One region of the Hoskinsella mucinilytica genome, then DNA from elsewhere that is predicted to be linked to it. Evidence: predicted binding sites of a transcription regulator. Region 1 holds the regulator's gene; the other holds the start of a gene.
The links. The regulator HrcA, encoded in region 1, represses chaperone genes, less so after heat shock. The targets are predictions, from matches to a motif close to TTTTAGCACTNNNNNNNNNNNAGTGCTAAAA.
Positions count from the first base shown of each region.

Region 1 (15,975 bases):
CATGTTATCTGTTGCATATAGCTCTCCATCCACTTCATAAGTTTTCTTTTCTCCGAAGTATACTCCACCAATCAATTCTCGTACGACCATAAAATCAATACCATTGGCTACGATATCCTTTCGAAGTGGGGAAGCATCCGCAAGCTGAGGGAAAATCTTTGCTGGTCTTAGATTTGCGTATAATCCCATTTCTTTTCGAATGCCCAACAATGCTTTTTCCGGGCGAATGGAAGGATCAACCTGATCCCACTTAGGGCCACCTACTGCACCTAATAAGACAGAATCACTATCTAGACATGCTTGTAAGCTTTCTTCCGGTAAGGATTTTCCATAACGATCGATGGCACAGCCACCTGCACAAACTTCGGTATAGGTAAACTCATGCCCGAATTTCTTTTCAATACATTGTAATACTTTGACTGCTTCCGCAACAATTTCCGGTCCGATACCATCTCCAGGTATCACTGCGATATTCTTTTTCATTTACTCTTTCCCCTTTCGAATGGCATTCATCAATCCGTTATTTTTCATAATGTTTTGGATGAAAGGTGGAAAAGGTGCTGCTTGATATACTTCGTTTTTGGTAATGTTTTTAATTTCACCGGTATCAAAATTGATTTCTACCTCGTCACCATCGACGATGGCATCACTTGCCTCAGCACATTCTAGGATTGGTAGCCCGATATTGATCGAATTACGATAAAAGATACGGGCAAAGCTTTTCGCTATGACACAACTGATACCACTTGCTTTGATTGCAATTGGGGCATGTTCTCTTGATGATCCACAACCAAAATTCCAACCTGCAACGATGATATCATCCGCTTTGATTTTATGAACAAACTCAGCATCGATATCACACATACAATGACTTGCCAATTCTTTTGGATCACTGGTATTTAGATATCTTGCCGGAATGATAACGTCTGTATCGACATTATCTTGATATTTATGAGCATTTCCTTTTGCCTTCATAGGTTTTCCTCCTTAATCCTTTGGTGCAGCGATCTTACCTTCAATGGCACTTGCTGCAGCTACTGCTGGACTAGCCAGATATACTTCTGATTCTACATGACCCATTCTTCCTACAAAGTTACGGTTGGTTGTCGCAACACAACGTTCTCCTTCCGCAAGAATACCCATATAACCACCTAAACATGGTCCACAAGTTGGGGTAGATACGACACAGCCTGCGTCAATAAAGATTTCCATCCATCCGTTTTTGATACATTCTTTGTAGATGCTTTGCGTTGCCGGGATAATGATGGCACGTACTCCCTTCGCCACATGTTTACCTTTTAAAATACGTGCTGCGGTTTCCATATCTGAAAGACGTCCGTTTGTACAGGATCCAATGACGACTTGATCAATGCGTACTTCATCGATTTCATCAATAGTCTTCGTGTTTTCTGGAAGATGAGGGAATGCGACCGTAGGTTTGATCTGACTCAAATCTAAATGATATACATTGACATATTCCGCATCATCATCTGCTTGATAAGTTTGGTAAGGACGATGAACACGTTCTTTTACATAGGCCTCTGTGATTTCGTCTACTTCAAATATACCATTTTTAGCACCTGCTTCGATTGCCATATTTGCCATACATAAACGATCGTCCATAGATAAACTTTTTAAACCGATACCGGTAAATTCCATAGAACGATATAAGGCACCATCCACACCGATCATACCGATGATGTGCAGAATGACATCTTTACCGCTAACATTTCGTCCAAGTTTTCCTCTTAGATCAAACTTAATCGCTTCTGGTACCTTAAACCAACATTTCCCTGTTGCCATACCGGCTGCCATATCTGTGCTACCAACACCTGTTGAGAATGCTCCCAATGCGCCATACGTACATGTATGAGAATCCGCCCCTATGATACATTCTCCAGGTCCAACGATCCCTTTTTCAGGTAACAATGCATGCTCGATTCCCATTTCACCTACATCATAGAAATGTTCGATATTTTTTGCATATGCGAATGTTCTACATGCTTTACATTGTTGAGCTGCTTTAATATCTTTATTTGGCGCAAAGTGATCCATGACCATCGTTACCTTACCCGGATCAAATACTTGATCAAATCCATATTTTTCAAATTCTTTGATTGCGACCGGAGATGTGATATCATTTCCTAAAATCATGTCCAAATTTGCTTCAATCAGTTGTCCTGCTTCTACTTTGTCTAATCCTGCATGTGCTGCCAGAATCTTTTGTGTCATTGTCATTCCCATAACGTTATGCCTCCTCACTAGCTCTTCTTTGTGCTACTGCTCTGTTTAGTGCCGCAAACAATGCCTTTACACTGGATGTGATGATATCATCATGAATTCCTACACCCCATTGATCGATATTTCTACAATCATTTATTTTTACATAAGATACTGCCTTAGATGTAGATCCTTTGCTTAAAGAATGCTCTTTATAATCCATAATATCAAAGGTCACATTCAAGTTATCACGTAATGCATTACTCACTGCATCCAAACGTCCGTTTCCCATTCCTGTAATGGTTTTTTCTACACCATCCGCAAGTATGCTTAACTCACAGATAAAGTTTTCTTGTTCTCTTTTGAAATGAAAGTCTTTCATCTCATAAGGAACATTGATGTTACGATATTCTTTTTCAAATAGATCCTTTACCTCATTTGGTAATAATTCTTTATGTTGCTTATCACTGATATCTTTCATGAAATATCCGATCTCTTCTCGCATTTCATTTGGTAATTCATATCCATAGTATTCTTCTAGCATGAATGCTACCCCACCCTTACCGGATTGAGAATTGATACGAATCACATCTGTTTCATATACACGCCCTACATCTCTTGGATCGATTGGCAAATATGGAACAGTCCAATGTTGTGGATCTTTTTCTTCTCGATGATGCATACCTTTCGCAATCGCATCTTGATGTGAACCGCTAAATGCCGCAAAGACAAGTTGCCCTGCATATGGTTGACGCATCCCGACTTTCATACGAGTTACCGTTTCATATACCTCCACGATATGTGGCATATTACTAAAGTCTAGTTCAGGATCGATACCCATAGAATACATGTTCATAGCTAAGGTAATGATATCGACATTACCGGTACGTTCCCCGTTTCCAAATAAGGTTCCTTCAATGCGATCTGCCCCAGCTAGAATGCCCATTTCGGTATCCGCAACACCACACCCACGATCATTATGTGGATGCAAAGATACGATGACATTTTCACGATAGTTCATATGCTTACACATATATTCAATTTGACTGGCGTATACATGTGGCATTGACAATTCTACAGTGACCGGTAAATTGATGATGACCTTTTGATCTGCGGTTGGTTTCCAAACATCCAACACAGCATTGCATACTTCTAATGCATAGTCGATTTCAGTTCCGGTAAAGCTTTCTGGTGAATATTCAAAGCGATAATTTCCACCATCTTCTTCACTTAGCTGTTTTAATAGCTTTGCGCCTTCTACAGCAATTTGCAGGATATCCTCTTTTGACTTTTTAAACACCTGTTCTCTTTGCGCATAAGAAGTGGAATTATATAGATGGATCACAGCATTCTTTGCGCCCTTCACAGCTTCAAACGTTTTTCTGATGATATGTTCTCTTGCTTGGGTCAATACCTGAACAGTGACATCATCCGGTATCATATCTTCTTCGATCAACGTACGTAAGAATTCATATTCCGTTTCTGAAGCTGCGGGAAAGCCTACTTCGATTTCTTTGAACCCAACTTCAACCAATAGTTTGAAGAACTCTATTTTTTCTTCTAGACTCATTGGAATGATCAAAGACTGATTACCATCTCTTAAGTCTACGGAACACCACTTAGGTGCTTTTTCAATGTATTCCTTTTTTGCCCATTCCATACAAGTTTCAGGGGGCATATAATACTGTCGTTTGTATTTTTCAAATCCTTTCATAACAATATCCTCTCTTTCCTTTTTTAACAAAAAAGCTTTCGCCTCTAAAATAACATTAGAGACGAAAGCTTATACTTCCGTGGTACCACTCTGATTGATGAAATTATCATCCACTTACATATCCCATGAATATGTTCTCGCTTGATAACGGACGAGTATCCGATGACGTTTACTAATGCATTCACGTTCAGGTCATAGCTTACGGGTGAGTAGATTTTTTGATTCACATGCCTTTCACCAACCGGCAATTCTCTACGGTGCAATGTCCAAAATCTAGTCCCGATCTTTGCTTTTGTTACTGATAATAGAATAAATCAATTTGTGTAAATTGTCAACCCGTATTTCAATTTTAAATCATTTTATTTTCTGAAAATATTTTCATTTCATTTCCTACATTAAAAAAAAGAAAAAAGTACCTGACATTGAGGTACTTTACTTGAATGCATTTTTGAATTTTTCAAATGGGCTTTCATGATCCTTTTTACTGCGTATTTTTTCATAAAGCTCTTTTTCATCACGATTCAATTTTGTAGGAATCTCAATCTTGACTTCTACATATTGATCCCCTTGAGCCCCACGCATAGATTTGACACCTTTTCCTTTCAGTCGGAATTGTTGTCCATATTGTGTACCTGCCGGAATGCTTAATTCCACATCTCCATATACCGTAGGTACATCTACTTTACAACCTAAGGTTGCATCTAAGGCACTGATTGGTATCGTGATACGAATATCGTTTCCATCACGGGTAAATTGTTTATGGCGTCCTACTAAGATTTCAATATACAAATCTCCATTAGGTCCACCATTGACTCCACGTTCTCCTTTATTGGCAACACGTACTTGTTGACCGGATTGAATTCCTGCAGGAATTTTTATATTCAGTTTTACACGTTTATGTTCGTAGCCTTTTCCATGACATTTATGGCATTTGTTTGCAATGACCTTACCTGTCCCATTACAATCCGGACATACGCTTTGACTTTGGAAAACACCGAATGGTGTACGCTGTTGCGTAGTGATATGTCCTGTCCCACCGCATCGACTACAGCCTTTGATATCAGACTTGCTTCTAGCACCAGTTCCATTACATTCATCACATTGCTCATCTACATCCACACTGATTTCTTCTTCTTTGCCAAATACCGCATCCATAAAATCAATGCGCATCTGCATAAAGCGATCATCGCCTTTTCTTGGACCATTTGATTGTCTACGACCGCCATTGCCGCCGAAACCTCCGCCAAAGAATGAACCGAAGATATCAGAGAAATCTCCGAATCCTTCAAAGCCTTGACCGCCGCCAAAGCCACCGGCACCATCCATACCGGCAAAACCAAATTGATCATAGGTTGCTTTTTTCTGTGGATCACTCAACACTTCATAAGCTTCATTTACTTCTTTGAATTTTTCCTCAGCACCCGGTTCCTTGTTGACATCCGGGTGATATTTTTTTGCCATCTTACGATAAGCTTTTTTTATTTCATCGTCACTTGCACCCTTTTGCAAGCCTAAGACTTCATAATAATCTCTCTTATCACTCATATCGGATCACCTTCCTACTTTCCAGACGATATCTAAACTACAATCACGTATCCCCCAAACATACGGACATGTCGCATTGCAGTTTATCCATACCGGGTTCTATTTTATCATACTTTATCTTTAGTGTCATACCACAACATACAAAACCTAGCGCAAGCACTAGGATTTGTTGTTGTTCGTCGTTTTATTTCTTTTCTTCGAATTCTGCATCTACAACGTTATCATCGTTTGCATTTCCTGCATCTGCACCAGGGTTACCTGCTTGTTGCTGATACATTTGTGCACTAGCTGCCTGAGCTGCTTTTTCCAAAGCTTCCAGTTTTGTCTTTACAGCTTCCATATCATTTTCATCTAATGATTTTTGTAGATCATCACGTAATTTCTGAGTTTCTTCTTTCTGATTTGCATCGATCTTATCACCATTATCAGCTAACATAGAGTCAATCTGAGCGATAAAGCCTTCTGCACGGTTACGTAAATCGATTTCTTCTTTACGTTTTTCATCTTCCGCTTTGTGTTCCTCAGCTTCACGAACCATACGATCGATTTCATCATCGCTTAAACCACTTGTATTCTGAATGGTAATAGATTGTTCTTTTCCAGTACCCTTATCTTTTGCGGATACGTGAACGATACCGTTTACGTCAATATCAAAGGTAACTTCGATCTGAGGTACACCACGGCGTGCAGGAGCAATGCCATCTAACTTGAACATACCCAATTCCTTGTTGTCATTTGCCATTGGTCTTTCACCTTGTAGCACACGGATATCTACAGCAGGCTGGTTATCAGCAGCTGTTGAGAATACTTGAGATTTACTTGTAGGAATGGTCGTATTACGTGGAATCAATACGGTCATAACGCCACCCATTGTTTCGATACCTAAGCTAAGTGGTGTAACGTCTAGCAATAATACATCCTTGACATCACCTTGAATAACACCACCCTGGATAGCAGCACCCATAGCTACAACTTCATCAGGGTTTACAGAACGGTTTGGTTCTTTACCTAATACGCTCTTTACCGCTTCCTGTACGGCAGGGATACGAGTAGATCCACCTACCAACAATACTTGGTGAATATCATTCTTTGTTAGACCAGCATCCCGAAGTGCGTTACGAACAGGTTCCATCGTACGATCTACCAAATGTTTTGTCATTTCATCGAATTTAGCACGAGTTAATGTTGCTTCAAAGTGTAATGGCCCATCAGCACCAGCAGAAATGAAAGGAAGTGAAATCTGTGTTTGTACCATACCACTTAAATCTTTCTTTGCCTTTTCTCCTGCTTCTTTTAAACGCTGCATTGCCATAGCATCTTTTCTTAAATCTACACCGTTTTCTTTCTTAAAGGTGTCAACCATCCAATCAACAACTACGTTATCGAAGTCATCTCCACCTAATTTTGTATCTCCGTTGGTAGACAATACTTCAAAAGTACCATCTGCAAGCTCAAGGATAGAAACGTCGAATGTTCCACCACCTAAGTCATATACAAGAACCTTTTGTTCTTTTTCTGTTTTATCAATACCATAAGCCAAAGCCGCAGCTGTTGGTTCATTGATGATACGTTCTACTTCTAAGCCGGCGATCTTACCAGCATCTTTTGTTGCCTGACGCTGAGAGTCATTGAAGTATGCAGGTACTGTGATGACTGCTTTTTCTACTTTTTCACCTAAGTAATCTTCTGCATATCCTTTCAAATACTGAAGGATCATGGCACTGATTTCCTGAGGTGTATATTGTTTTCCTTCTAATTCTACTTTTTCATTTGTACCCATCAAACGTTTGATAGAGCTTACTGTATTTTTGTTTGTGACTACCTGACGTTTTGCTGCATCACCAACGATACGTTCTCCATTTTTGTATGCTACAACTGATGGTGTTGTACGATTTCCTTCCGGATTTGTAATAACCTTACATTCTCCACCGTCCATAACAGACACACAGCTGTTTGTTGTTCCTAAGTCGATACCAATAATTTTACTCATAATTGTTTCCTCCTTTATTCGCTTACTTTCACAAGCGTTGCACGTAATACACGATCTTTTAACATATATCCTTTTTGTAATACTTCAATTACCATACCAGGTTCTACGCCTTCTTTGCTTTCCTGCATCAAAGCCTGATGGAAGTTAGGATCAAATGGCTGATCCATTGCCTCGATTTCCTTGACACCTTCCACTTCCAGAATATGCACCAGCTGCTGGTAGATCATTTCAAATCCTTTCGCATAGTTCTTTATGTTAGGATCATCTACCTTCACATCCAATGCACGTTCTAGATTATCGATGACAGGTAACACCTCTGTGGCGAAACCTTGAATACGGTATTTTCTTACATTATCGGCTTCACTTTGTAGACGTTTCTTTAAGTTTTCTGCATCCGCATAAGCCTTATAGAAAGCATTTTTACTAGCTGCAAGCTCTTCTTTTAGCTTTGCATTTTCTTCTTCAAGCTCTTCGATTCTTTTTTTCTTTCCGAACTTTGCACTTTTCTTTTCTTCTTTTTTGTCCTCAGCAGTTTGTTCCTGTGTTACTTCTTCTTCCATCGCTTCATTTGTTTCTGTTTCTTGCTGGGTTTCTTCATTGACTACATCTTTTTCGTTTACGTTTTCTTCCTGCATGTTGACCTCCTATTGATTTTCTTCTTTGTATAAGTCTTCAATTACTTTACTCATATATTCCATCAAGGCGACCACACGATTGTATTGCATCCTGGTCGGGCCGACGATCATCAGCTCACCCTGTTCTTCCTCATTCAACTTGAATTTACTGCTGACAACAGCAACATCATCAATCTGAATCAAGTCATTATCTCCACCGATTTGAATTGCGACATTGCCATCATGATTGGCAATTTGACGAAATAAGCTGCTATCCTCTAGCATCTTCATCAATTCTTTCAGCTTTTCGATATCTGCGAATTCTGGCTGATAAAGCATATTACTTTGTCCACTGCAATAAACATTGTCACTTGCAAATTTCATGAACGCATTGACAAATGCTTCAAACAATACCTCATGCCTTGCGACATGACTTGCTAATAGTGGTTGTATTTCTTTCATCTTTGCAACGACCTCACCGATCGGTGTACCGCTTAGCTTATCATTCAACAAGTCACAACAGGTCTTGATATCATTGACACCCACATCTTGCCCAAAATGGAACGTCTTATTCTCGGTATGTCCATGATCTGTAATGAATATCGCAACTGCGCTTCTTTCATTTAAGGGAACCAATTGAATATGTTGTAATGTCTGATACTTACTATCGGGACCTAATACGACAGATGTTAAGGATGTCATTTGTGATAAGATATCACAGCTTTTCCTAACGATCTCTTCAAGGGAATAATGACGTTGTGTAAACACTGCCTGTAAGGAATGCTTGATTCCTTCATCCAGTTGTTTCTCCATTAGATGTTCAACATAGAAACGATATCCTTTACTACTTGGGATCCTTCCACTTGAAGTATGTGTTTTTTCAAGAAGTCCCATTTCTTCAAGAGCAGCCATTTCATTTCGAATGGTGGCACTGGAACAAGTGAAATCCAACAAATCCATCAGACGTTTTGATCCAACCGGTTCCGCCGTTTTGGTGAACTCATCTACGATTGCTTTGAAAATCGCCACTTGTCTTTCCGTCATCGCTGTTTCACTCCCTTCTAGCACTCCATCTCTATGTCTGCTAATAGTATATGACAATATTTTAGCACTGTCAACCTTTTAGTGCTAAAATACTGAAAAATAATGAAAAAGTGCTTATCATAGGCTCTTATCCCAAAAAAAATCTAATAAAAATCTTCTTATATAAAAGGAAAGGCTTTATCATTGCAGAATGCTTCTATATTTTATATACTATGGTTATCCATGAGATAAAAAAATACATATACTAATAGATAGAAGAAAGAAGGTTTTTATATGAATACGATAGAATGGAAAACAGATATCCATATTCTTGCAGGAACGACCCTGAAAGATCAAACACAAAAGGAAGACAACAATATGGCACTTCATACAGGCGGTGATGTCAATGCCATCATCGGCAATCGAAAACAATTATGTGCAAGTCTTGGCATAGCATTAGATCAGTGTGTCTTTGCACAACAAACCCATAGCGATCACATTCATTGTGTTACCAAAGAAGACATTGGAAAAGGCGCAATGACACAAGCTTCTGCCATTGCGGATTGTGATGCCTTATATACAAGAGAAAGTAATCTACTGATCGGAGTCTTTCATGCGGATTGTGTACCTGTTTTGTTATATGACCCCATCGAAAACATCATTGCGGCCATTCATAGCGGATGGCAAGGTACGGTAAAGGAAATCACCCGTAAGACATTATTGCACCTCATCGAAAAAGAACATGTGGATCCAGCAAATGTAAAGGCCTATATCGGACCTGCCATCGGTTATCGAAGCTTTGAAGTAGGTAAGGATGTCTATCAACAGATCGAACAAATGAGTTTTGATACAAGTAGCTATCTTACTTATCTTGGCAATGAAAAAGCTTTGGTGAATCATCGAGGATTAAACAAACAAATGCTATTAGATCTCGGTGTTCCAATGAGTAGTATTACCATCAACAAATCAGATACCTTTACCCCAAATGAAGCATTATTTAGTTATCGAAGAGATCATGCATGTGGTAGACATTTAAGTTATATTTTACGTAAAGACGCCTAATGTGCGTCTTTTTCCTAATTCCTAGGACAACAATTTGCCCTATCTTGACACTTGTTATCCCTATAATATAAATAACAAATATCAGGAGGTAACCTATGAAAGTATTAGTAGCACGATTTAGTTCAGAATCAAATGAACATTCCCGTTCTTTGATGACATTTGACAAGTTTATATTTGGTTTTGGAGAAGATTGTATCAATTCCATGTATACAAGAGATATCTTTGAAAACGCCGGTATCGAATTGATTCCAAGTATTGCCGCAATCGGTCATCCACATGGCCCGGTCACCAAGGATGCCTATGATTTCATCTTGGCAAGATTATTACATGATGTAGAAGAACATCTACATGAAATCGATGGTATTTTCTTATTTCTACATGGTGCTAGCAAGGTCATCGGCTTAGAGGGGGGCTCTGCAGAACATGCATTCTTACGTGAAATTCGTAAGCTTACCGGTCCATATTTACCGATTGCGTTGGTCATGGATCCTCATGGAAATCTTTCTAGCGAATTGGTCAACAATGTTAATATTCTTCGTTGTTATCGAGAATCTCCACATACAGATGTCAAAGAAACATATCGCTTTGTAGCGGAAAAATTTGTGGATCTTTTATATCATCGTAGAAACATCAAGCCTGCTTATGTGAAAGTTCCTATCATTGTCGGTGGTGAAAAAAGCGAATCGCATGAAGAACCAATACGTTCCATCAATCGCTTATGTGATGAAATAGAAGAAAGTGATCGCATCATGAGTGCATCTTTCCATATCGGTTATCTTCGTCATGATGGTGATAAGCTTGGTTGTAGTGCAGTTGTTGTACCAAACAGTGAAGCAGATCAAGCCTATGCACAAGAGATGGCTGATAAATTATGTAAATTCGCATTTTCTAAACGTCATGAATTTCAATTCCATGGGAACGTCGCAGAACCTGATGATGCCATTGAACAAGCAGTTGCATTTAAGGGATCTCCGGTATTTATTACCGATTCAGGCGATAATGTAGGCTCTGGTGCAGATGGATTTAATACGTTTATTCTTCATCAAGTGTTGAATTTAAAAGATACCAATGGGAAACAATTCTTATTCAGTGGTATCGTAGATAAGCAAGCATATCAGTACTTATATCATAAAAACATCGGAGATCATGTCAGCTTTACACTAGGCGCAAATCTGGATGAATTTTGTAAAAGCGTACAGGTAGAAGGTACGATTACAGGAAAAGGAATTGCCGATAAGTTGTATGAAGATCATAAGGATATCGGTACTGCAATCACGGTAAAATTTGATCATGCACCGATCAGTGTCATTGTGGAATATGATGCCATTCAGTATTTGGATATCGAGCAATATGCCTATAGTGGTCTATCCTTCGAAGATTATGATGTGATCATTGCCAAGCAAGGCTATGTTTCTGATGATTTTAAAAAGTATGGTAAATTATGTATCATGTCCTTGACCCAAGGTCCAACCTATCAAAGAAGTGAAAATCTGGTATTTAAGAGGATCATGCGACCAATGTTTCCTTATGACGATTTTGAATTAGAATAACATGAAAAAGATGATGAATACAAGCTATGAAGCAGGTTTCATCATCTTTTCTATTGGTTATTGGGTCGTATATGCTCGATCAAAGGTCACAACAACAAAATAATTCGGATAAGTTGCTGTCACTCTCTGTTTGATTTCCTCTAATATCTGGGTATTGCTAAGCTTTACTTGAAATGGTACGACCACATCAAAGATCAGATTGCTATGCGTGGTTCCTTGTACCATCCTAAAGTCATGCATGGATAGATGTTCATCAATATTCTTTACAAGATCTTTCATATACTCTCTTAATTCATTGGTCAAAGGATCGTCAATCACAATAGGATCCATATGAATGACGGTTTCGATACCTAATTGATCTTTAAAATCCTTTTCCATATTATCAATCATATCATGACTCTTTAACACATCTACACGATGATCTACCTCTACATGAAGACTGGCAAAGGTACGATGACTTCCATAATCATGAATAACCAAATCATGCATTCCCAATGCTCCCGGGTATTCTTCTACCTTTTTTTGAATCATTTTGACAAGCTCTTCATCAGGAGCCTTTCCAAGCAATTCATCTAAAGCTGATTTGATGATACCTAAACCTGCAAAGATGATGAAACATGCGACGATAACGCCCATATAACCATCTAGATTAAAATGGATCAATGGTGATATTATCGTAGATAACAATACTGCCCCTGTAGCCATGACATCGGAAATACTATCCGCAGCCGTTGCTTCCATGATACTGGATTTCAATAATTTACCATAATGTTTATTATAGGTATACATCCATAGCTTCACACTAATAGAAAATACTAGAACCACTACGGAAAGCCAACTGAATTCGATCATTTCCGGATGAAGGATCTTATCCACACTGGTTTTGATCAATTCCATACCAAGGATCAATATCAAGGTCGCAACCACCATAGAGGCAATACACTCATAACGAGCATGACCAAAAGGATGTTTTTCATCGGCTGGCTTACTGGAAATCTTAAAGCTTACCAAAGATATGATGGAACTACCGGCATCAGAAAGGTTGTTTACTGCATCTGCAGTAATAGAAACACTACGTGCCAAGGTCCCAGCGATAAATTTAAACGCAAACAATACGATATTATTTATGACACCTACCGTACTGGTTAAATTACCATAAGCATGACGCACTTCCTCACGATTGGTTTCTTTATAATTCTTAATTAATTTTTTTGCTAAAAATGAAATCATGAACTTCACCCTCTTTTATTCTTGAGTACTTAGTTTAACACATTTTACAAATTTAGAAAAGACCCTCATGTTTGTTTCTTTTTTCTCATATGGTAGAAGTGGTGATAACATGAAAAAACTACTTTCCTTTCTTCTTTTGGCTATTTTAGCCCTCTGTCTTTTTTTTGGCATGAACACTGTACAATTAAGTAAACAAGCATTGACTTTATGGTTTGAAAATTTAGTACCAAGCATGTTTGTGACCATGGTGTTGATTCGTGTTTTATATAAGCAACATATGCTAGATCATTTGGTTCCTTCTTTTCTATGTAAACCCTTTGGTGTAGATCAAACAGCTATGGCTTTGATCATCAGTACCATGTTGTTAGGCTTTCCCAATGGTTCTTTATTTATTGAAGAAGCATTAAACAAAGGTCAAATTGATCAAGATGGCGCAAAGCGTCTTTTTAACATTTGTTGTTTCCCTACACCTGGATTCGTAATTTTAAGTTGTGGAGTGAAATTATATCATTCTATTCATATTGGCTTTCTTTTATATTTCTCTCAATTAGCATATGGCTTGATTGCACTTTGGATGACACGTTCTTCTTTCATTCATTGTTATCATGATTCACAACTTCATAAGCAACCTATCATGAAGGACCTTAGTTCTTCCATGTTGGAAAGTGGTACTTCTTTGTTTATGATCGGTGGATATTTGATGCTGTTTATGAGTGTGACTGGTATCTTGTTTTCCTTTCTACCTGAAGTCTTACGTTATCCCCTTTCCATATGTTCAGAGTTTTCTAATGGTATCTTTTTGATCCAACAAGCCGCTTTACCAAAGCTTCTATCTTTCATGGCCAGTTGCGCTTTATTAGGCTTTGGAGGCTTTTGTGTGCATATGCAAATCTATTCTATGTGTGAACATAGCAAAGTCAATTATCGTCACTTTTTTCTCTATCGAATCTTTCAAAGTTTGTTATCTACCTCTATTTTTTGTATTTTGTTACAGCTTTTAGTATAATAAGGAAGAACTTGCCACAAGCATAGGCAAAATGGAGGTTGGTTATTATGAAAATCGGTTGGATAGGAACAGGTGTAATGGGTAGTGCCATGTTGATGCATTTACATCAAGCAGGACATGAAATCAGCGTATATAATCGTAGTAAAGAAAAGGCAATGAATCTTTTGATGGAAGGCATACAAGTATGTGATACGATCAAAACTTGTGTTCAAGATAGCGATATGGTTTTTACCATGGTCGGTTATCCTAAGGATGTAGAGGAAATTTATACCTCAACGCAAGGCATTTTAGAACATGTTCCACATGGTTGTATCTGTATCGATATGACCACATCTTCACCAAAGCTAGCCAAACAGCTTTATCAAAAGGCAAAAGAGAGGGGCGTTCCTTTATTAGATGCTCCTGTTTCCGGTGGTGATAGTGGCGCAAAACAAGCAACATTATCTATTATGGTAGGAGGAGACCGTGAAATTTACGAACAATGTCTTCCGCTTCTATCTTGTATGGGTACTACGACTTATATGGGGGAAGCAGGTTGTGGTCAACATACCAAAGCATGCAATCAAATAGCGGTAGCCGGTGCTGTAGCTGCAATGAGTGAAGCACTTGTCTACGCAAGAGAACATGGTTTAGATGAAAGCCTGATGCTAGATGCCATAGGGACAGGGGCTGGAGGTAGCTGGCAAATTCAACATACAGCGAAAAGAGTATTAAGCGAAGACTTTGAACCAGGTTTTTACATCAAGCATTTCATTAAAGATATGCATATCATTCAAGATGAAATGGGTTCACAACATTTAACTATGTTAGATTCTGTATGTCAGATGTATGAAACTTTGGCAAAAGAGGGAGAAGAAAACAAAGGTACGCAAGCATTGATTCATTATTATTCTTAAGCCATCGAGAGGATGGCTTTTTTTTATATGGAAAAAGGGAGTCAACAGCTCCCCTATGACATCAATTCCATCATTAAATCAAACATTAGATCATATCCATTTTTTTGATTGGCACTCAAAACATCCAGTTCTTCATTAGGATCCTCTTCCACTAAGATACAATCCTTTAATTCTAAATGTAATGCCTCAGCTGCACGTTCATAGATTCCATCATCCTTTACATAGACAGGATAACAGATATCCTGATGACCTTCTAGTTCTTCTGCCAAGATGGCGGCTTCTTGTACCCTTGTCATTACCAAAAATGGAATGTTACGATGTTTTAAGATGTGAAACAAAAATCGTATTCCTTCCTTTATATGTTGTTGTGTCGCAATGCTTTCATAGGAAAATAAGATACCTTGCATATTCTTTTCCTCCTTTACTTTTCTATCTAACATAACTATAATTGAAATATAGATAAAAAAATATCACAAAAACATTCATTTTTATAACAATCTTATAATGAAGGAGGTATCAACTATGGGATATCATCAGATCATCACAGATAAAAACGGAAAGGAAATGAACATGCCCTTAGATGAAAGCTTTCCGGTTTGGGGACTTCATGATGATTTAAACAATTATGTTCATCAACATTTTCTAACGCATTGGCATCCGGAAATCGAAGTATCTTTGATCAAAAAAGGAGAAATACAATACACCCTTCAAGATCAAAGCATTCTCTTAAAACAAGGAGATGCCCTTTTCATCAACAGCAATACACTTCATGGCGGAAGTAAGATCAAGGGAAATTGTGAGCTATTTGTGTTAAGAATGGAACCTACCATTTTAGGACATCGAGAAGGCAAGATTTATCAAAAATATGTAGCTCCTTTGATTTTATGTAATACGTTACCTTATGTAAAGTTGAGCCAAGATAGCATTTGGCAAAAAGAATTGATTCAGATCATACAGTTGATATCCACTCATTTTCCAAATACCACCTCTTGGCTTACATTGTTATCTTTGCTTAGTAGCTTTTGGGAGATTTTATACGATCATGTTGTAGATGAATTAACGCCAATGATCGGTACGAATCACGAGGTAGAGCGAGTTCAGTTGATGTGTAGTTATATTCAATCA
Region 1 covers NZ_JBEQZJ010000041.1:816-16,790, forward strand. Annotated here, with positions in the region: gene leuB (3-isopropylmalate dehydrogenase) at 1-483, opposite strand, end outside; gene leuD (3-isopropylmalate dehydratase small subunit) at 484-975, opposite strand; gene leuC (3-isopropylmalate dehydratase large subunit) at 988-2,244, opposite strand; gene leuA (2-isopropylmalate synthase) at 2,249-3,934, opposite strand; T-box leader at 3,989-4,230, opposite strand; gene dnaJ (molecular chaperone DnaJ) at 4,367-5,479, opposite strand; gene dnaK (molecular chaperone DnaK) at 5,664-7,469, opposite strand; gene grpE (nucleotide exchange factor GrpE) at 7,484-8,104, opposite strand; gene hrcA (heat-inducible transcriptional repressor HrcA) at 8,114-9,127, opposite strand; gene pgeF (peptidoglycan editing factor PgeF) at 9,401-10,168, shown strand; gene UGRO018_RS14040 (M81 family metallopeptidase) at 10,264-11,718, shown strand; gene UGRO018_RS14045 (cation diffusion facilitator family transporter) at 11,776-12,948, opposite strand; gene UGRO018_RS14050 (hypothetical protein) at 13,058-13,954, shown strand; gene UGRO018_RS14055 (NAD(P)-dependent oxidoreductase) at 14,002-14,850, shown strand; gene UGRO018_RS14060 (hypothetical protein) at 14,904-15,257, opposite strand; gene UGRO018_RS14065 (AraC family transcriptional regulator) at 15,373-15,975, shown strand, end outside.

Region 2 (15,975 bases), on a different contig from region 1:
ATGACGAAAATCAACCGGTTGTTTGGCGTGGCCCTATCGTAGGGAATGCAGTACGTCAATTTTGGACAGATGTTATTTGGGGAGAATTAGACTATTTATTGATCGATATGCCTCCTGGAACAGGTGATGTAGCCTTAACTGTGTTACAAAGTTTACCCGTGAATGGCGTCGTGATGGTATCTACACCACAACCAATGGTTTCCATGATCGTATCAAAAGCCATCAATATGTGCCATCAGGTCAATGTTCCGGTATTGGGCGTTATTGAAAATATGAGTTATGTAGAATGTCCGGATTGTGGAAAGCGTATTGAAATTTTCCAACATAAGGATACGGAAGCATTTTTGGAAAAGAATGGATTAAGTTTATGGGCAGAACTTCCGATGACACCAAGTATCAACATGATTTATCAAGATGATAATTTTGATGTAGAAACAGCCAAAGCGATGAAGGCATGGATCACACCAGCTGTAGATAAGTTGATTGACGCAACCAAATAATGCATTGAAAAAATATGAAAAAATAGATGAAAAATGATTTCCTTTTTTCATGATTTGTGCTATATTATTAAAGGATTTTTTGCTGGACATATAAAACATGCATCACAATCCCTAAGGAGGAATCATCTTATGCCAGGTTATGTAGTAGTAGGTACCCAATGGGGCGATGAAGGAAAAGGGAAGGTTGTAGACTATTTAGGTTCTAAAATGGACTATGTCGTTCGCTTTCAAGGAGGAAACAACGCAGGACATACCGTTGTAGTAGGAGAGGACAAGGTCGTATTGCATCTACTTCCAAGCGGTGTGTTACAAAATGCAACCTGTGTGATTGGACCGGGGGTTGTAGTGGATCCCTTTGTATTCCTTGAAGAAATCAAATCATTAGAAGAAAAAGGAATGAATACAGATCATGTAAAAATTTCTGATTGTTCTCATATCATCATGCCATATCATGTGTTATTAGATGAATTGATCGAGGAATCTTTAAAAGATAACAAAATCGGTACGACAAAACGTGGTATTGGACCTTGTTATGCAGATAAATATTCTCGTACAGGACTTCGTATGGGTGATTTATTAGATTTTGAAAGTTTTCAAAAGAAACTAAAGACAGCCGTTGAGATGAAGAATATCACCTTTCAAAAAGTATATGACCATCCAGGCTTTGTATATGAAGAGCTATTAGAGAAATTCAAAGCAATCAAGGATTTATTGTTACCAAGAATTATCAATGCTCAAATTGATGTCAATAAAGCATTAGATGAACATAAACAAGTATTATTTGAAGGTGCTCAAGCTGCGATGTTGGATATCAATTATGGGAATTATCCTTATGTTACATCTTCATCTCCTACCAGTGCAGGAGTATGTACCGGAGCAGGAGTTTCACCAAAAAAATTGGATGTTATCATTGGAATTGCGAAAGCCTATTCTACAAGAGTAGGAGAAGGCCCCTTTGTTTGCGAACTGTTTGATGACATGGGAGATGAATTAAGAAATAAGGGATTTGAGTTTGGTGCAACAACAGGCAGACCAAGACGTTGTGGATGGTTGGATGTGAATGTTGTAAGACATGCCGCTATGATCAATGGATTGACAGATCTTGTAATTACCAAATTGGATATTTTATCCGGAATCAAAACCATCAAGATGTGTGTTGCTTATGATATTGATGGAAAACGTTATGACTATATACCAAGCAATGTAGAAGATCTTGCGAAAGCAAAACCAATTTATGAAGAATTTGATGGTTGGAGTGAAGATATCTCAACGATGAAATCTTATGAGGAATTGCCTGAGAATGCGAAACGATATTTGGCTAGAATTGAAGAACTAACCAAAACCAGAATTTCTATGATTTCAGTGGGACCAGAAAGAAATTGCAATATCATACTACATGAATTTGTAAAATAGGATTGACAATAAAACATCGATTTTGTTAATATATATCATATTAAAAGAACAATGGCGTTCATAGAACAGAAAAACTCATCGTTTTTCTGTTCCACTGACGCCTTTTTTGTTTTGAAAAGAGAGGTGCTCTTATGATTACAACCGAAAAAGAAATTGTATCTTTTCTAGAAGAATACGATGTAAAATTTATTCGCTTGGCTTTTTTTGATATATATGGAAATCAAAAGAATATATCAATCATGCCAAGTGAATTAAGCAGTGTTTTTGAGTATGGATATAGCTTTGATGCAAGTGCTATCAATGGTTTCACAGATATAACTGTATCAGATTTATTTCTGTTTCCAGATATATCTACTTTAACGATTCTTCCTTGGCGTCCACAGACAGGGCGTGTAGTACGTATGTATTGTGAGATACGTTATCCAAACGGTACTATTTTTCCTTATGATACTAGAAGCTTGCTAAAAAAAAGTATGGATACCTTACATCAAAAAGGATATCAGGTTATGCTTGGAAGTGAATGTGAGTTTTATTTGTTTCAAAGAGATGAAGAGGGCAATCCAACAAGCATTCCTTATGATCAAGCAGGGTATTGTGATATTGCTCCTTTAGATAAGGGAGAAAATGTAAGAAGAGAAATTTGTTTAGATTTAGAGGAAATGGGAATCCTTCCAGAGAGCAGTCATCATGAACAAGGACCTGGCCAAAATGAAATTGATTTTCATTTTGAGGAAATGTTAAACAGTTGTGATAACTTAATGACATTTCGCAATGTAGTGGATATGGTAGCACTGATGAATGGACTTTATGCATCCTTTGAGCCAAAACCAATTTTAAATCAACCAGGGAATGGATTACATATCAATTTATCCATATTCAAGGATGGAATGAATCTATTTGCGCAAAATCCTCAATTAATGAATGCATTCATTGCAGGTATCATGTATCGCATGAAAGAAATCACATTATTTCTAAATCCTACAAAGCAATCTTATTTACGATTAGGTGAAGATAAAGCCCCTTGTTATATCAGTTTCTCCCATAACAATCGCTCTTCTTTGATTCGGATACCGGCCGCTGATCCTATTCATACACGAATGGAATTAAGAAGTGCTGATCCATCATGTAATCCTTATATTGCCTTTCTTTTGGTTGTTTCTGCAGGAATAGAAGGCATGGAACAAAATATGCATATGGAAGAAAATAAACAAAATGTTTATGAAGATCATGAAGGTTTGGAGAAACTTTGTGGTAGTTTAGAAGAGGCCATTGAGATAGCAAGAAACAGTAAGTTTGTCAAACGTATCCTTCCTGAAGGGTTACTAGAGCGTTATATCGAAGGTATCAAAACAGCATCAAAATAACGCAAGATAAGAGGTGAGCTAAGATGCAGCATGTTCTAATCATTTCAACAAATGAGAAAATTAACGTATATGTTAAAGATTTCTTGCATAGCGAGGATCATGTCCATATCACCGCTTGTAAAGAAAGCAATAAAGCAAGAAGACTTGTATTAGAACATGCATTTGATATTATTCTCATGAATTATCCGCTTATGGATGATACAAGTTATGATTTACCCTTAGATTTAGCAAAAGGATGTGATGCCACGATCTTTTTGCTAGTCAATCAGAAAAGGTATGATGGCATTGTTGATAAAATGGAACAGGCTGGCATTTATGTTATAGGAAAGCCTATCAATAAGCAAGTGCTGTCGCTAGTGCTAAGATTTGCATTTGTTACACAAAAAAGGATTGCTATCATGCAACATAAAACGAAGAATCTCAGTAGTAAATTACAAGAAATTAAGCTCATAGATCGAGCAAAGTGTCTTTTGATGGAAAAGGAACATTTAAGTGAACAACAAGCCCACCGTTATCTTGAAAAGAAAGCAATGGATCAGCAATGCACCAGATTTGAGATAGCAAAGCGTTTGATTGAAAAATATCAACATAAAAAAGGAGTGTAATTCGTATGTGTAAGTTTATATTTGTAACAGGTGGAGTTGTCAGTGGATTAGGAAAGGGAATTAGTGCTGCATCACTTGGAAGGCTATTAAAAGCTCGAGGTTTAAAGGTTGCGGCAATGAAATTAGATCCTTATATCAATGTAGATCCTGGTACCATGAGTCCTTACCAACATGGAGAGGTATATGTTACTGAGGATGGAAGTGAAACAGATCTTGATTTAGGACATTATGAGCGATTCATGGATGAAGATTTGAATCAATATTCTAATGTCACAACCGGAAAAGTATATTGGAATGTATTGACCAAAGAGCGTGCCGGAGCTTATCTTGGTCAAACAGTACAAGTTATTCCTCATATCACCAATGAAATCAAACACCATATTTATAAAGCCCAGGAAGAAAGTCAAGCAGATATCATGATTTGTGAAATTGGTGGAACAACAGGGGATATTGAGAGTCAACCATTTCTTGAAGCAATACGTCAGGTTGCTTTGGATAAGGGAAGGGAACAATGTTTGTATCTTCATGTTACTTTAGTACCCTATATTGAAGGCAGCAATGAACCTAAATCAAAACCGACGCAACATTCTGTAAAGGAGTTACATTCCTATGGAATCTTTCCTGATATCATCATTGCCAGATGTAATCGTCCTTTAGATCAGGATGTCAAAGATAAGATTTCCTTATTTTGTAATATTCCCAAAGAATGTGTAATCGAAAATAGGACAATGCCATCATTATATCAAGTACCTTTCATGTTACAACAACATGGATTAGACGATATTGTATGTAAAAAATTTCATTTGAATTTGCCTAAGGCAGATCTAACGGCATGGGCAATCCATATTCAACATGCGGATGAAATAAAGGATCATGTTACGATTGCTTTGATTGGTAAATATGTGAAGTTACACGATGCCTATTTATCTGTTGTGGAATCTTTATATCATAGTGGACTTCAAAATCAGGTGAACGTGCATATCAAATGGATAGATAGTGAAGAAATCACTAAGGATAATGTTCATGAAAAGTTGTCAGATGTACAAGGTGTGTTGATTCCCGGTGGATTCGGAAATAGGGGAATTGAAGGCAAGATACAAGCAGCTACCTATGCACGGATCCATCATATTCCATACCTTGGAATATGCCTTGGTATGCAGATTGCTGCCATTGCATTTGCTCGTAGTGTCTTAGGTTATACAGATGCCAATTCTTATGAATTCGATCCCTTAAGTCAACATTTGATCATTCACTTTATGAGCGATCAACATGATGCTATCAGCAAAGGTGGTACTATGCGTTTAGGAGGATATCCTAGTTTGATCAAAGCAAATACGCAACTTTATCGTGCATATGGATGTGAACAGATCAGTGAACGACATCGTCATCGATATGAATTTAATAATGCGTATCGTCAAATGTTCCAACAACATGGAATGCAGATCAGCGCAACATCGCTTAATAAAGAATTGGTAGAGGCGATTGAATATAGTGAAAATGAATTTTATATTGGTGTTCAGTATCATCCTGAATTTAAAAGTAGACCCAATCGACCTCATCCGTTATTTGTGGATTTTATCCATTATGCAAAATCTTATAAATAAAGAAAAAAGACGATACTTCGTCTTTTTCTTTATTTATACGTTAATGTCAGCATGCATACCTAATGCATCTTTTTCTTGTTCCAAAATAGGATCAATAAAGTCATGGAAAAATTCTTCCGTTTGATGTGGTGCACGACCAACAAAATTTTCAGGAGACATGATTGCTTTTAATTGTTCCATATCTTGAGGGAAAGCATCATCAGCTGCAATACGTTCTAATAGATCATTCTCTTTTCCTTCTACCTTAACCATCTTACCAGCTTCCATAGAATGTACACGAATATGTTCATGCAGTTCCTGGCGATCACCACCGGCTTTCACAGCATCCATTAAAATCATTTCTGTAGCCATGAAAGGCAATTCTTTCATCAAATGAGATTCAATGACTTTAGGATAAACCACCAATCCATCGGTGATATTCAAATAAAGATCAAGGATGCCATCAATGGCAAGAAATGCTTCTGGAATACTGATTCGCTTATTGGCAGAATCGTCTAATGTTCTTTCAAACCATTGAGTTGCCGCAACAATGGCAGGATTCAACGTATCCACAATAACATAATTGGCTAGGGAAGCCATACGTTCACTTCGCATAGGATTACGTTTATATGCCATTGCGCTAGATCCGATCTGCCCCTTTTCAAATGGTTCTTCCACTTCTTTTAAATTCTGAAGCAAACGAATATCATTAGAGAATTTATGTGCACTTTGAGCAATGGAACCTAGTACATTTAAGATTCGAGAATCCACTTTACGAGAATAAGTCTGTGTAGATACTGGATAGCTACTATCATATCCCATTTTTTCTGCGACAAGTTGATCCAGTTGTTTTACTTTTTCTTCATCATTATCAAACAATTCCATAAAGCTTGCCTGTGTACCGGTTGTACCTTTACATCCACGAAGCTTTTTATGTTCTAAAAGATAACATAGATCTTCATAATCCATCAAAAGATCATGTGCCCATATAGCAGCACGTTTTCCTAATGTTGTTGGCTGTGCTGGTTGGAAATGAGTAAATGCCAGAACGGGAAGGTCCTTGTATTGTAAAGCAAACTTTTTCATTTCTGCCAATACATTGACTAGTTTTTTCTTTATTAACTCTAATCCTTCATTCATGATGATCAGATCCGTGTTATCACCAACAAAGCAAGAAGTTGCACCTAAATGGATGATACCTTTGGCATTGGGACATTGCTCACCATATGCATAAACATGGCTCATGACATCATGACGAACAACTTTTTCACGTTGCTTTGCGACATCATAATTGATATCTTCAGCATGCGCTTTTAATTCATCGATTTGTTCTTGTGTGATTGCTAAACCTAACTCTTTTTCACTTTCCGCAAGTGCAATCCATAATTTTCTCCATGTTTTAAATTTTTTATCATTAGAAAATAATGCTTGCATCTCTTCACTGGCATAACGTTGTCCTAACGGACTTTCATACTTATCATACATGCTTTATAAATTCCTTTCTATTTTATATTCCAAGACGTTGATAGACTTCCTGATAGGCTTCTTCTACATCACCTAAATCACGTCTAAAACGATCTTTATCTAAATGCTCTTGTGTATGGATATCCCAAAAACGACAAGTATCCGGAGATATTTCATCAGCAAGCACGATCTTGTCTTGATAACGACCAAACTCTAATTTAAAATCAATAAGATCAATATCTATAGCATAAAAGATCTTCTTCAATACATCATTGATGTTAAATGCCATATCAGTAATGGTATCGATATCTTCTTGTGATGCAATATTTAAAGCCAAAGCCATATAATGATTGATCATAGGATCATTCAGATCGTCATTTTTATAACTGAATTCTAAAATAGGGCATGCTAGCTCTGTACCTTCTTCTAGACCCATACGCTTTGCAAAGCTTCCTGCAACCTTATTACGTACAATGACTTCTAAAGGAATGATATCCACTTTTTTTACAAGGGTTCTACGATCATCTAACTCCTTGATAAAGTGAGTAGGGATTCCTTGTTTCTCTAATTTTTCAAAAAGGAAATTTGTCATTTTATTGTTAATTGCGCCTTTACCAAGTATGGTTCCTTTTTTTTCACCATTAAATGCAGTTGCATCATCTTTGTAATCAACGATCACAGAAGTTTGATCTTCTGTCGCAAATACTTTTTTTGCTTTTCCTTCATATAGCAATTCAAGTTCTTTCATTTTGTCCTCCAGTATAGAATCCTTCATTAAGCCGATAAATACAGTCTTTTCTTAATAAAATCACAGCTTGAAAATTCTACGTTACAATTATAGGGCAGTGATTTTACGATGTCAAGAAAACCAATGAGAAAAATTGTATATAGGCTTTACTCTTCCAAGTTTATAGTTCCATTCATTGATAAAAAAGCAGGTAAAAGCGATATCCATAAGGGCGCCTTTGCCTGCATTTTAGTGTTATTTATTTGTTAAGAATCATGCTTGTTAAATCAACAGGGTCCACAATTGCACCATCTTTGTAAACACGCATGTTACCGGATGCAATTTCATCGATCAGAATTACTTCATCATTATGGTAGCCAAATTCGAATTTGATATCATAAAGATCTAAACCGATTTTCTTCAAATCTTCTGCAACGATTTTAGTGATCTTTAATGTCTGTTCTTTCATGCTTTCAAACTGAGCTTCACTCATGATGCCAAGAGCAGCCAAACCTTCACTTGTGATAAGTGGATCACCCTTTGCGTCATCTTTTAATGTAGCTTCTACATAGCCACCTTCTAAAGGTGTTCCATCAGCAATATAATCGCCATAACGACGAATAAAGCTTCCTGTAGCAACAAGACGACAGATGACTTCTAAGCCTTTACCAAATACTTTCGCAGGTAAAACTTCCATAGTTGCATTTTCTACATCTGCGCTTACATAATGTGTTTTGACACCGGCATTTTTCAGAATTTCAAAGAAGTGAATAGAAGTTTCTAGATTAGCTTTACCAATACCTTCAATTGTCAATCCAACCGCATTTTCACCTGGATCAAAGACACCGTCTTTTCCTGTGCAGTCATCTTTGAATTTCAGCATGACATTGCCATTCTCTAATTCATAAACATCTTTCGTTTTTCCTTCGTAGATTTTTTTCATGATTGTCCTCCATTTATTGTAACAGGAACATTATATCATTTATTTTCAGAATTTCTATGTAATTTTTTCCTCTTTTTATATTTTTTAGAAATTTTTATGCATTTTTATCGATTTTCCTTGTGATTTTCTTGAATGATTAAATTTTGAAACGTTTTCACATAAACACAATCTCTTTATATCATACTAATACAAGGGAAATTTTATAAATTGTAAAGGATAGCATAGAACTTTTGCGTCAATCCATGTATAATGTATAAGTTAAAAGTAAACTTACTTCACAAAGGAGGAACCATATGACGAGCATTGCGATTCTCATAACCAAATTATCTTCATTTTTACTACATTTGATACATAGGGGAGGGTCTTTACCTGGATCTATCGGATTAAGAATCAACCCTTCTTTATTAAAAAATCTAAAAATCAGTTGCCCTGTGATCTTAGTGACCGGAACCAATGGAAAAACCTCAACCAGTAATATGATTGCGGATATGTTTGAACATGCGGGATATCGTGTCATTAACAATCGAAAAGGGGATAATCTTAAGGAAGGTATTACAACTGCCTTGGTTACAAATACAGGATGGAATCGAAAGGTCAAAGCAGATGCTATCGTATTGGAAGTTGATGAATTAAACATTCCTTTCATCATGAAGAATTTAAAAGTAGATGCATTGGTCGTGACCAACTTTTTCCGTGACCAATTGGATCGAGCTAGAGAAATGGAACAACTGATCGTGAAAATTGAGCAGGCAATTCATGATTTCAAAGGAACTTTGGTGTTAAATGGCAATGATCCTAACGTTGTTCGTTTGAAAGATGCTGCATTACAAGCTTCTGCTGTTTACTTCGGCATGGAACAATGCATTAGTAGTAGCAAAGAAACCAAAGAGGCGAGTGAAGGAAAATTCTGTCCACGTTGTGGAAACAGATTAACATATGATTATTATCAATATTCTCATATAGGGTATTTTCAATGTACTGGGTGTGATTTCCATACTCCTAATATAGATGCCTTGGGTATTGTTATAGATATACCAAGCAAACGATTTGAATTTAATGGTAAGACATATCAAGCACCACAGGGGGGCTTATACACCATGTATAATTGTATGGCTGTCATTGCAATTGCTACCTTATATCATATTGATTCTAGTTATATCGCAAAAGCTTTTCAGGAAATTAAAGTACCTGATGGAAGAAATGAAGCTTTTACCTATCAAGGACACTCTTTAGTTTTAAATTTAGTAAAAAATCCGACCGGTGCCAACGAGGTAATGAAAGTGATCGAAGAGGATCACAGTAAAAAAACAATTATGATCGTGTTGAATGATAATGCCCAAGATGGTACAGACGTGTCATGGATTTATGATACTTTCTTTGAAAAATTAATATGTGAGGAAACGTGTAAGATGATCATTTCAGGTACTCGTTGTTACGACATGGCGTTACGTTTAAAGTATGGTAATTATCATGGAGAATTAGAGATACATGAGAATTTGAAAGATGCAGTTGATGCTTTGTTGAAGGCAGACACTACCATGTATGCTATTGCAACTTATACAGCATTGCAACCTGTTAGAAATCTTTTCGTTAGTAGACTGAAATCAGAATAGGAATGGAGAACGATAATATGGAACTTCGTGTATGTTGGATGTATCATGACATCATGGATCTTTATGGTGATAAAGGTAATATGATGGTTTTGAAGAAACGCTGTGAAGATCGAGGTATTTCTATCATGATCGACACTTTGGCAATTGGTGAAGATCGAGATTTATGCCAATATGATATTTTGTTCTTAGGTGGAGGTGCCGACAAGGAACAAAAAATGTTAATAGAAGACCTACGTTCTAGAAAAGAGCAAATCAAAAAAGCGATGGAGGAACAAACCTTTGTCTTATTAATTTGTGGAGGTTATCAATTATTTGGTCAATATTATATTAGCGCTGATAATGAAAAGATCGAAGGTCTAGGGTTCTTTGATTATTATACAGATACAGGCTCAAATGGAACACGTTGTATTGGAAATATTGCCATTGAATGTAACCTAGATGGCAACAGCTTTACAGCAGTAGGATTCGAAAATCATGGTGGTCAGACCTATGGTGTTGTATCACCTCTTGGCCATGTACTGGCAGGCTATGGCAATCATTTTGACGCAAAGCAAGAAGGATTTTATAATGGTCAAGTACTAGCAACCTATATGCATGGACCATTGCTACCTAAAAATCCGGAAATTGCAGATTTTGTAATTTATAAAGGTCTGAAAAAAAGAAATCCGGAAATCGCAATTTGCGATCTAACATCGTTAGATGACACTTTAGAACAAGAAGCAAAGAAAGCAATATTAAAAAGATTAAATATCGTTGATTAAAAATAATAAAAGTTACAACTGATAAGGGAAGTCTTAGGAAGGTTGTAACTTTTTTTGTTTATGAATGGATACTTTTGATGATGCTATCTAAAGACTCTTTATTACAAGAATAAGAAGTAATTGGAATACCAATTGACAGAAAGCTAACTGCTTTATAATTTAATACAAGTATAAGTCCCTGTTCGTTTAATAGCTTGGTTTTGTTTTTATTAATTTCAAATACTCTCTTACTATTTCTATTTGCTTTTGATATCACTACTTGACCTGTTTCAAGATATAGTAGAATATCTCGCTTATTTAGCTTTTTGTATGCTATGAAAGAATACAAATATGATTTTAAATAAATCAAAAGGAAACATGAGCAAAAGAAAATGAAATCGGAAAACGTTAATATCGAAGGATAAAGGGGAGAGAAGATAACATAAAACGGAACATAGATAAATAGTAAGTAATTGCTAATTTTAAAAAGCGGACTATAATCATGAAAGAAAACATTTATATAAGGAACGAGTTCTTTTATATTTTTATATGCTAGTTCAATGGTCAATCTTATCACTCCTCTTTTACTAGTCTATATTATAAGCCTAAAGATTTAGAAATACAAACATCTAAAGTGAATGTTAGATGAATTAATTTGTAATAAGACCATGAATGATCCATCAGTTAAGATTTCATTGCAAATTAGCTTAATTCTTTAATCCATAAAAATTACATAATATATATTATGCGAAGTAATATGTGTAAAAAGAAATAGTCACAGTTAATATGACTACATGTTCTTTTTGATTAATTTAATCACTGTTTCTTCTTTGGTTCCCTAAAATCATTAACAATATTCTAAGTATTTGCGCAAGTGTGGATAACACAGCCGCAACATAAGTAAATGCAGCGGCTTTTAACATTCTTTTTACATCATCTGTTTCATTGTCTGTAATCAGTTGATAGCTTTGTAGATTCTTTATGGCTCTATCAGATGCATTGAACTCAATTGGTAGTGTTAAGATCTGAAACAAAAGAATAACAAAGATGAGTGATAAACCAATATATAAAATAACAGGTGTAGAAGCAAACATAAACAATCCTATCACAAGTACGATCCAGCCTAACTGTGAAGCAATGTTGGCAATTGGTAAAATACGATTGCGCAATGCGATAAGCCCATAATGTTCTTTATGTTGTATGGCATGTCCTACTTCATGTGCCGCAACACTGATGGAAGCGATGCTTGTATTATAATAGATATCTGATGAAAGATGCACTACCCCATGTACTGGATCATAGTGATCAGACAAGCTACCTCCCCTGCTTACTTCTACTGAAATTTCAGGTAACCCACTGGCATCTAAGATCATCCTGGCTGCATCTTTCCCTGTCATTTTCCTTGCATTAGGTTTTGCTTTGTATTGATTATATACTTGTTGTACACGAGCTTGTGCTAACATAACAATAGCAAATCCTAGTATATAAAGTAAATATTGAATGGAATTGATTGACATAAACTTTAAAACCTCCAATGCTGATTTGCTTATTATTATAACACATTTTTTTCAACTGAGAACATAAGAAAAAAGGATATCAATTCCATATCCTTTCATCTATCTTATTTTACAGCTTCTTTAAATGCTTTTGCAGCTTTGAATTTAGGTGATTTTGATGCAGCAATTTCCAAAGGCTCTTTTGTAGCTGGGTTGATTCCCATACGAGCAGGACGTTCACTAACTTCAAATTTACCAAATCCAGAAATATCTACTTTACCATCGTTAGCCAAAGTGTTAACGATTTCTTCAAAAACTGTGTCTACTGCTACTGTAGCATCTTTTTTTGTCATTTCCAACTTTTCAGCAACGCTTTCGACTAATGCTTTTTTATTTAAAATTTCACTCATGTTAATTACCTCCAACATGAATATATAATACCATTTAGAGCCTTGTTTTTCAATACATTTTAAGAAAATAAGGAAAGAATACCTTAATTCACATTTTTATTCTATATTTTATAAAACGATGGCAATCACGTTTCCTTTTCCTTTATTCACAAGCTTTGTTAGGATATCTTGTAGGCGGATTCTAGCTGCTTCGGGAATCATGGAAAGCTTCGCATTTAAGCCATCACGAATCAGATCACTTAGCTTGCGTCCAAAGATATCGCTTTCCCAAATGCTTTGATCATCATCACCATCATCTCGTAATAAATAACGAATCAATTCTTCACTTTGCTCTTTACTGCCAATGATTGGTTCAAAGCTAGATTCTACATCTACTTTTATCATATGAATGCTTGGGGCAATCGCTTTTAATTTCACTCCATAACGACTTCCCTGCTTGATGATTTCCGGTTTGCTTAATTGGATATCTTGAAGTGATGCGCTGGCAAAGCCATAACCAGTTTGTTTTACCATTTTTAAAGCACTACTGATGGTATCATATTCTCTTTTGGCTTTACTATATTCTTGCATCAAGGCAATCAATTCACTCTTATCCTTAATTTCAACACCAATGATTTCCTTTAATATCTCATTATACAAACCGTTTTTCACGACGATATCCACATTAACAATGCCTGCTCCAGTATCTATGGTCGCAATATTGCTTGTATCAATGTATTCATTTTCATTAAGGACATCTTTGATGTTCTCTACTTCTTTTAGCTTTTCTACACTGGACATACTGTCTTGTATCGTCTGATTAAAACTTTTTTTCAACCAATGCTCGTCATCAAGTACAGCGATCCATTGTGGCATATTGATGTTGATTTCTGAAACTGGAAACTCATACAATGCTTCTCTTAAGATATCATGAACATCATTTTCGCTCATGTGATTGACAGCCATAGCCAAAACCGGCACCTGGTATTTTTCAATCAATTTATCAACAACAGCTTTACAGCTCATAGAATTCACATCACTGCTATTTACAACTACAATAAAAGGCTTTCCAATAGACTTTAATTCATCGATCACTTCAGCTTCTGCCTCAATATAGGCTTCTCTGGATAGATCTGAAATGGATCCATCTGTTGTAACAACAATACCGATGGTGGAATGATCCGTAATTACCTTCTGTGTACCGATCTTGGCTGCCTCATTAAAAGGAATTGCTTCCTCATTCCATGGGGTTCTAACCATACGGATACCATCTTCATCCTTATATCCTTTTGCTTCTGGTATTACATACCCTACGCAATCAACCAATCGTACATTTACGGTGAATCCATCGTCAAATTCAATGGTTGCGGCAGTATTAGGTACAAACTTTGGCTCTGTTGTCATGATGGTCTTTCCAACACCAGCCTGTGGTAGCTCATCGATCATGCGGGCTTTTTCATATTCATCATTCACATATGGTATGACTGCTTTTTCCATAAACTCCTTGATAAATGTGGATTTACCTACACGAACAGGGCCGACGATACCTAAGTATATATCACCACCGCATCTCTGAGCTATATTTTTTAAAATTTCTGTGGTATTCATTATTGCTTTATCCTCCCTTAGTCACTCTAAACTTATGATAAGATTTTCCTTTTTATGACCATATGAAAGCGATTTGTTTTATTTCCTTTGATTTGCTTTCTGATAGCATGCTTTTCTTATAGCGAAGTGAGCAGAAAAAAAGCCGAAATTTTCGGCTAATTCTCAGATAAAAGCTTGTTAACTAAGGTTTCTACATCGTCGATGCAAGCTCCGCATACGGTTCCGGCACCAGTCTTTTCCTGTACTTCAGCAAACGATTTGCATCCACCTGCGATTGCATCTTTAATATCTTTTACAGTAACACCTAAGCAATTACAAACAATGACATCATCATTCATACTATAACACTCCTTTGTTCATGTTTAGTATGTGAAACTTCATATTGTTTTATTCAGCATTACCAACTTCACTTAAAGTAAGTCCTTTATTTTGTTCTAATGCCCACTTGATGCCCCAATTATTCATGAAGATGATCAGATTTCTTCCCTTTAGATCACGGACTCGCTTAGATTCTCCTGTTAAATTCAAGGTGTTTGGATCTATTGTTTGATCATCGATCCATCTAACACTTTGATAAGGTAGGATTTCTAATTTGATATCTACATTATATTCGCTTTTTAGACGTTGTTCCAAAACTTCAAATTGTAGGACACCGACCCCACCAACGATAATTTCTTCCATACCGATATTGATTTCTTGGAAAACCTGAATAGCTCCTTCTTGTGCGATCTGTGTAATTCCTTTCGTAAATTGTTTTCGTTTCATGGTATCTTTTTGAGTGACTCGTGCAAAATGTTCTGGAGCAAAGGTTGGTATCTTTTTGAATTCAAATTTCATTGAAGAATCACACAAGGTATCTCCAATGGAAAAGATACCTGGATCAAATACACCAATGACATCGCCTGCATAGGCTTCTTCTATAATTTCACGATCTTGCGCCATGAATTGTTGTGGCTGAGAAAGTTTGATTTTCTTATTTTGTTGCATCAGAGTAACTTCCATACCTTTTTCAAATTTCCCACTGCATATACGCATAAAGGCTATACGGTCCCTGTGAGCTTTGTTCATATTCGCTTGAATCTTAAATACAAAAGCAGAAAAATGTTCATCAAACGGATTGATTTCGCCGATAGAAGACTCTCTAGGGAGCGGAGAGGTTGTCATATCTAAGAAATGACTTAAAAACGGTTCTACACCGAAATTTGTCAATGCACTACCAAAGAATACTGGAGTCATTTGACCATGATTCACTTTTTCTTCATCAAATTGTGTACTGGCGATATCCAATAATTCCGCATCTTCACGTAACTTTTCAAAGAAATGATCTCCTAAGATTTGACGGAATGTATCATCCTCTAAACTTCCTTGTGTAACTTTCGTTGCTTTTTGACCATGATCCCCACCATGAAAAGCAATAATTCTTTCATTATCTCGTTCATAGACACCCTTAAATTCTTTACCGGAACCGATTGGCCAGTTCATCGCATAGGTTTCCATACCTAGTTCTGATTCAATATGTTCCAATAACTT
Region 2 covers NZ_JBEQZJ010000004.1:75,180-91,154, reverse strand. Annotated here, with positions in the region: gene UGRO018_RS02365 (Mrp/NBP35 family ATP-binding protein) at 1-500, shown strand, start outside; gene UGRO018_RS02360 (adenylosuccinate synthase) at 630-1,913, shown strand; gene UGRO018_RS02355 (glutamine synthetase family protein) at 2,045-3,277, shown strand; gene UGRO018_RS02350 (ANTAR domain-containing response regulator) at 3,301-3,882, shown strand; gene UGRO018_RS02345 (CTP synthase) at 3,888-5,486, shown strand; gene purB (adenylosuccinate lyase) at 5,520-6,950, opposite strand; gene purC (phosphoribosylaminoimidazolesuccinocarboxamide synthase) at 6,973-7,677, opposite strand; gene UGRO018_RS02330 (phosphoribosylaminoimidazolesuccinocarboxamide synthase) at 7,916-8,599, opposite strand; gene UGRO018_RS02325 (MurT ligase domain-containing protein) at 8,893-10,212, shown strand; gene UGRO018_RS02320 (type 1 glutamine amidotransferase) at 10,230-10,973, shown strand; gene UGRO018_RS02315 (zinc metallopeptidase) at 11,765-12,469, opposite strand; gene UGRO018_RS02310 (HU family DNA-binding protein) at 12,574-12,858, opposite strand; gene spoIVA (stage IV sporulation protein A) at 12,967-14,445, opposite strand; gene UGRO018_RS02300 ((2Fe-2S)-binding protein) at 14,601-14,783, opposite strand; gene UGRO018_RS02295 (peptide chain release factor 3) at 14,833-15,975, opposite strand, start outside.
Region 2: the regulator HrcA is predicted to act here: its motif matches at 2,000-2,030, upstream of UGRO018_RS02355 (glutamine synthetase family protein).